Regions from separate parts of the Streptomyces sp. NPDC058157 genome, predicted to be linked through region 1. Evidence: riboswitches for the same ligand, from Rfam matches in the RefSeq annotation. Region 1 holds a riboswitch; the other holds the start of a gene.
The links. Region 1 has a riboswitch for cyclic di-AMP ahead of ACFVXK_RS17640 (transglycosylase family protein). Riboswitches for the same ligand answer to the same signal wherever they lie in the genome.
Positions count from the first base shown of each region.

Region 2: another riboswitch for cyclic di-AMP. It lies ahead of ACFVXK_RS30360 (M23 family metallopeptidase); the one in region 1 lies ahead of ACFVXK_RS17640 (transglycosylase family protein).

Region 1 covers NZ_JBHVUQ010000061.1:14,532-17,776, reverse strand. The annotation lists gene ACFVXK_RS17645 (transglycosylase family protein) at 1-759, shown strand, start outside; cyclic di-AMP (ydaO/yuaA leader) riboswitch at 1,034-1,202, shown strand; gene ACFVXK_RS17640 (transglycosylase family protein) at 1,205-1,954, shown strand; gene eno (phosphopyruvate hydratase) at 2,259-3,245, shown strand, end outside.
Region 2 covers NZ_JBHVUQ010000173.1:2,998-6,242, reverse strand. The annotation lists gene ACFVXK_RS30370 (M16 family metallopeptidase) at 1-192, shown strand, start outside; gene ACFVXK_RS30365 (M16 family metallopeptidase) at 213-1,580, shown strand; cyclic di-AMP (ydaO/yuaA leader) riboswitch at 1,795-1,954, shown strand; gene ACFVXK_RS30360 (M23 family metallopeptidase) at 1,967-2,773, shown strand; gene ACFVXK_RS30355 (GntR family transcriptional regulator) at 2,981-3,245, shown strand, end outside.

The DNA.
Region 1 (3,245 bases):
GACTCCCAGGGCCCCGAGGCGTGGCCGCTGTGCTCCGCCTCGGCCGGGCTGTCCAAGAACGGGCCGAAGCCCGACGTGGACACCGGCACCTCCAAGACCCCCGGCCCGGTCGGCCCCAGCCCGGTCCGGCCCGACTTCTCGGTGCCGTCCACCGGGAAGGACAAGCCCTCCACGGACTTCGGGGCGCCCACCCCGGCCCCCGGCGCCCCGGGCCCCGGCGTGCTGCCGGACTACCCGCTGGGAGCCACCAGCGGACTGCCCGTCATGCCGGAGCCGGACTACTCCGTGCCGCCCACTCCGACCACGGGCCCCACCGCCCCGACCACCACCCCGACGAACCCGGGCAACACGGGCAACCAGGGCAATCAGAACGGTCAGGGCAACCAGGGCAACCCCAACAACCAGGGCAACCCGGCCACTCCGACGACCCCTGGCACCCCGACCGCCCCGGTCGACCCGACGGCCCCGGCCACCCCGGGCGCCACGCCCGCCCCTTCACCCTCCGCCGGCGCCTCCGACGGCAACGGCAAGCACCGCGGCCCGGCCGCCCTGGAGGTGCCCGCGGCCCCTGGCGCGGCGTCAGCCGCCGCCGCGGAGCCCGTGTACACGGTGAAGGCGGGCGACAGCCTGACGGCCATCGCGGACGCCAACGGCCTCAAGGGCGGCTGGACCGCCCTCTACCAGGCCAACGAGCAGGTCATCGGCAAGGACGCGGACCTCATCAAGCCCGGCCAGAACCTGGATCTAACCAAGAAATAGGGGTAGTTCGGGCAGTCGTTACGGGCTGAATGTCCGTTATCGGCAAGTGAGACATGCATCTCTTCCGGACAACTGGCGTGTCTCATTCCGGAACTTCCGCAAACCCCGCTCCGACCTGCGCAAACGTGGTCTCCGGGAACGCAAGTAGGCCGGTTTCTCCCCAAAATCACACGTTGAACATCGGGGAGAGACCTGCCTACCTTCTGAGTCGCTCGCCACCGCGAGCTCCTTCGACCGCATCGCCGAATCCTGCCGGCGGCCGGAGGGAACAGTCGTCGCGCAAGCGCCGTTGGCAGGAGCGGGGGAACCAAGGTAGTTGCCGGGAAAGGCCGTTGAGAGACGGCCCGCGTACCGGCTTGGGGTGAAGACGCGCAACTGCGCGGCCGGGCAACTCATCCGCCCGAACCCGACAGCTCACCTCGAAGGCGTCGGTGAGGAGAACTCCATGCTGCTTTCCGGCAAGGGCAAGCACCGCCGCGGCTCCAAGGCCGTCCGCATCGTCACGCTCGCCGGTGTCGCCGGCGTGGCCGTCGCCGCCCCGCTGATGGCCGCCGGCTCCGCCAGCGCCGCCACCGTCTCGGAGTGGGACAAGGTCGCCTCGTGCGAGTCCGGCGGCAACTGGTCCATCAACACCGGCAACGGTTACTACGGCGGCCTCCAGTTCTCCGCCTCCACCTGGGCCGCGTACGGCGGCAAGGCGTACGCCGCGCAGGCCAACCAGGCCACCAAGTCGCAGCAGATAGCCATCGCGGAGAAGGTCCTCAAGGGCCAGGGCAAGGGCGCCTGGCCGTCCTGCGGCGTCGGCCTGTCCAACTCCGCCTACAACGGCGGCGGCTCGACCACCACCCCGGCCAAGCCGAAGCCGGAGTCCAAGCCGGCCCCGGCCAAGCCCGCCCCGGCGAAGCCCTCCACCCCGAAGGCCGACACCGACACCGAGACCAAGAGCACCGGCTCCGGCTCCGGCTGGACCCCGTCCAAGCCGGCCCCGTCGAAGCCGTCGAAGCCGTCGACCCCGAAGGCCGAGACCCCGGCCACCGGCAGCGGCTCGTACACGGTCAAGGAGGGCGACACCCTCGGCACCATCGCCGAGGCCAACGGCGTCAAGGGCGGCTGGGAGAAGCTGTTCGACCTGAACAAGGACACCGTCAAGGACGCGGACCTGATCTTCCCGGGTCAGAAGCTGAACCTCGGCTGAATTCCCGCGTAACACCTGAGCGGCGCCCGAACCGCACCTGAGCAGTACCCGGCACGGCCCGTGGCATCGACGCCCGGCGCGCATCCTCATCGCGCGCCGGGCGTCGTCGTGTCCGGGCCGCGCCGCCGCATGTCCGGCCCGATTTCCAGGGTCCTATGTCCTGGAAGGCGGGTATTCGGCCCCTTTTTCGTCCCAGGACCCGGGCGGTCGGCTGGCCGACCGCCCGGAGCCGGTTAGGCTCTAGTCGGCGAGGCCGTCCCAGGCCCCACGCCACCGCACACCCAGCGTCACATCCCAGAAGGAGATGCTCGTGCCGTCCATCGACGTCGTCGTAGCCCGGGAAATCCTGGACTCCCGAGGCAACCCCACGGTCGAGGTCGAGGTGGGCCTCGACGACGGCAGCACCGGCCGTGCTGCAGTTCCGTCCGGTGCCTCCACCGGAGCGTTCGAAGCCGTAGAGCTCCGCGACGGTGACCCCAACCGCTACCTGGGCAAGGGCGTCGAGAAGGCCGTCCTGGCCGTCATCGAGCAGCTCGGCCCGGAGCTCGTCGGCTACGACGCCACCGAGCAGCGCCTGATCGACCAGGCGATGATCGACCTGGACGCCACCGAGAACAAGGGCTCCCTCGGCGCCAACGCCATCCTCGGCGTCTCCCTCGCCGTCGCGCACGCCGCGTCCGAGGCCTCGGACCTCCCGCTGTTCCGCTACCTCGGCGGCCCGAACGCGCACCTGCTGCCCGTTCCGATGATGAACATCCTCAACGGCGGTTCGCACGCGGACTCCAACGTCGACATCCAGGAGTTCATGATCGCGCCGATCGGCGCGGAGTCCTTCTCCGAGGCCCTCCGCTGGGGTGCCGAGGTCTACCACACCCTCAAGAAGGTCCTGCACACCAAGGGCCTCTCCACCGGCCTGGGCGACGAGGGCGGCTTCGCCCCGAACCTGGAGTCCAACCGCGCCGCGCTCGACCTCATCATCGAGGCCATCAAGCAGGCCGGCTACGTCCCGGGCAAGGACATCGCGCTCGCGCTCGACGTCGCCGCGTCCGAGTTCTACAAGGACGGCAAGTACGAGTTCGAGGGCCAGTCCCGCTCGGCCGCCGAGATGACCGAGTACTACGAGGAGCTCGTCTCCGCGTACCCGCTCGTCTCCATCGAGGACCCGCTGTTCGAGGACGACTGGGCCGGCTGGAAGACCGTCACCGACCGCCTGGGCTCCAAGGTCCAGATCGTCGGCGACGACCTCTTCGTCACCAACCCCGAGCGCCTCGCCCGCGGCATCGAGGAGGGC
Region 2 (3,245 bases), on a different contig from region 1:
TTCGGCGACCCGCAGCTGGCGCTGACCGCCGTCGGGCGCGTCCTGGACGTCACCGCCGAGGAGGTGCAGGCCGTGGCCGCCGCCCGGCTGCGCCCCGACAACCGCGCGGTCCTGGTCTACGAGCCGCTGGCCGGCGCCGACGAGAACGACGAGAACGACGAGAGCGACGAGAACGAGGGGGCGGAGCAGTGAGCGACACCGCAGCCGTCACGATGACCTTCCACCCGCGTCCGGAGGCCGGCGAGGCCAAGCCGTGGGCCTTCCCCGCCCCCGAGCGCTCCACCCTGGGCAACGGGCTGACCCTGCTGCGCTGCCACCGCCCCGGCCAGCAGGTCGTCGCGGTCGAGGTCAACCTCGCGGCCCCGCTCGACGCCGAGCCCGCGGGCCTCGACGGCGTGGCCACGATCATGGCCCGCGCCCTGTCGGAGGGCACCGACAAGCACTCCGCCGAGGAGTTCGCCGCCGAGCTGGAGCGCTGCGGCGCCACCCTCGACGCGCACGCCGACCACCCCGGCCTGCGCGTCTCCCTGGAGGTCCCCGCCTCCCGCCTGCCCAGGGCGCTCGGACTGCTCGCCGAGGCGCTGCGCGCGCCCGCGTTCGACGACGGCGAGGTCGCCCGGCTGGTGCGCAACCGGCTCGACGAGATCCCGCACGAGCAGGCCAACCCGCAGCGCCGGGCGGCCAAGGAGCTCTCCAAGGAACTCTTCCCGGCCACCCTGCGCATGTCCCGTCCGCGCCAGGGCACGGAGGAGACGGTCGCCCGGATCGACTCCGCCGCCGTACGCGCCTTCTACGAGGCCCACGTGCGCCCCGCCACCGCCACCGCGGTGGTCGTCGGCGACCTGACCGGCATCGACCTCGACGCCGCCCTCGCCGACACCCTCGGCGCCTGGACGGGGAACACCGCCGCGCCCCTGCCGGTGCCGCCGGTCACCGCCGACGACACGGGCCGCGTGATCATCGTGGACCGGCCCGGCGCGGTCCAGACGCAGCTGCTGATCGGCCGGATCGGCCCCGACCGGCACGACATCGTCTGGGCCCCGCAGGTCCTCGGCACGTACTGCCTGGGCGGCACCCTGACCTCCCGTCTGGACAAGGTGCTGCGCGAGGAGAAGGGCTACACCTACGGCGTGCGCGCCTTCGCCCAGGTGCTGCGCTCCACGGCGGACGGCAAGGGCGCCTCGATGCTCGCCATCAGCGGCTCGGTGGACACCCCCAACACCGGTCCGGCGCTGGAGGACCTGTGGCAGGTGCTGCGCACCCTCGCCGCCGGGGGCCTGACGGACGCCGAGCGCGACGTGGCGGTGCAGAACCTGGTGGGCGTGGCCCCGCTCAAGTTCGAGACGGCCGCCTCGGTCGCCGGGACCCTGGCCGACCAGGTGGAGCAGGAGCTGCCGGACGACTACCAGGCGCGGCTGTACGCGCGGCTGGCCGAAACCGGTACGGCGGAGGCCACTTCGGCGGTCGTGAGCGCCTTCCCGGTGGACCGTCTGGTCACCGTCCTGGTGGGCGACGCGGCGCAGATCGAGGAGCCGGTGCTGGCCCTCGGGATCGGTGAGGTCACGGTCGTCACCAACTGACCGGCGGCCGGCCGGCAACTGGCCGGTGGCCGACCTGTCTTGGAGGGGCCCGGCGGGACATCCGCCGGGCCCCCTTTGTCCGTTTCATGGTGTGGTTTCAGGTATGCGGTGTGGCGTACGCAACAAATCCGGTCGTCTGTTTGGCGATCGACTGATGATCCGCCTAGCGTCAGGCGTGCTGTCCGTCAGTTGTGCCAGCCGCACCCGCGGCACCGGACAGCGATCGCCGAGTCCCCGTCAGGCGCGAGCCTGGGGAGCCGGGGACCCACATCAGTCCCTGGGGTGAATCGGACCGCCTCGCCAGAGGGGGCCCGTAGGAGACCTTCCTGCTCCGAACCCGTCAGCTAACCCGGTAGGCGAGAGGGAAGGAAAGGATCACCCCCGCCATGGCGTTTGGCAGTCGTGCAGCCGGTTCCGGTAAGCACCGTGGTTCGAGCCGTATGAGCCGCAAGACCGCCGGCTACGCCGGCATAGCCGCCCTCGCCACCACGGGCGTGGTCGGCACCCTCGCGGCCCCGGCCTTCGCCGCCGACTCCCACGGGGGCCCGTCCCTCGAGGACACCGGCGCCCTGAACGCGATCGTCGTCGCCGACGGTCTCCAGGACGACATCCAGGTCCAGGCCGAGACCCAGCAGACCGCCGCCGAGTCCGTCGCCGCCCAGGCGCAGGCCGAGGCCGACGCCAAGACGCGCGCCGCCGAGGCCAAGCGCATGGCCGAGGCCAAGGAGAAGGCCGAGCGCGAGGCCGCCGAGAAGGCCGCCCAGGAGGAGGCCCGCAAGCGCCTCAACACCTTCGTGGCCCCGGTCGACGGCTCCTACGTCAGCACCCAGTACGGCGCGGGCGGCGGCATGTGGTCCTCCGGCAGCCACACGGGCATCGACTTCCACGCCGACGAGGGCACGTCCGTCCACGCCGTGGGCGCGGGCACCGTCGTCGAGGCCGGCTGGGGCGGCGCCTACGGCAACAACGTCGTGATCCGTCACAACGACGGCACCTACACCCAGTACGGGCACATGATGTCGCTGAACGTCTCCGTCGGCGAGACGGTCACCGCGGGCCAGCAGATCGGCCTGTCGGGCTCCACCGGCAACTCCAGCGGCCCGCACCTGCACTTCGAGGCCCGCACCGGCGCCACGTACGGCACGGACATCAACCCGCTGGCCTACCTGCGCCAGCACGGCGTCGGCATCTGACCCGACCCCCGCTTCCCGTCACGGAAGGCCCCGGCTCCCCGAGCCGGGGCCTTCCGCGTTCCCCTGGTCCGTCGCGCCGTCGCGGCCGGTTCCCGCCGATTCGGATTTCCGGGCGTTCTCGGAAATTGTCGCCCCTTGCCATAGAGTCGCGGTGGCAGCACGGTGGATTCGGAACGGAAACCAGTGGAACCCAGCGGAGGTCCGGCCTTGCGTATTCCGGCGCACGCGGTGTGCACAGCAATTCGCGACGATATCGTCTCCGGTTTCTTCGGGCCCGGCGGCCGGCTGACCGAGGAGGTGCTCGCCCGCCGCTACGGGGTCTCGCGGGTGCCGGTGCGCGAGGCACTGCGCACGCTGGAGTCCGAGGGCTTCGTCACCACGCGGCGGCACGCGGGCGCCTGTGTGGCGGAGCCGGGCGAGCAGGAGGCCGAGGACCTGCTGGAGCTGCGGACGCTGCTGGAGCCGCTGGCGG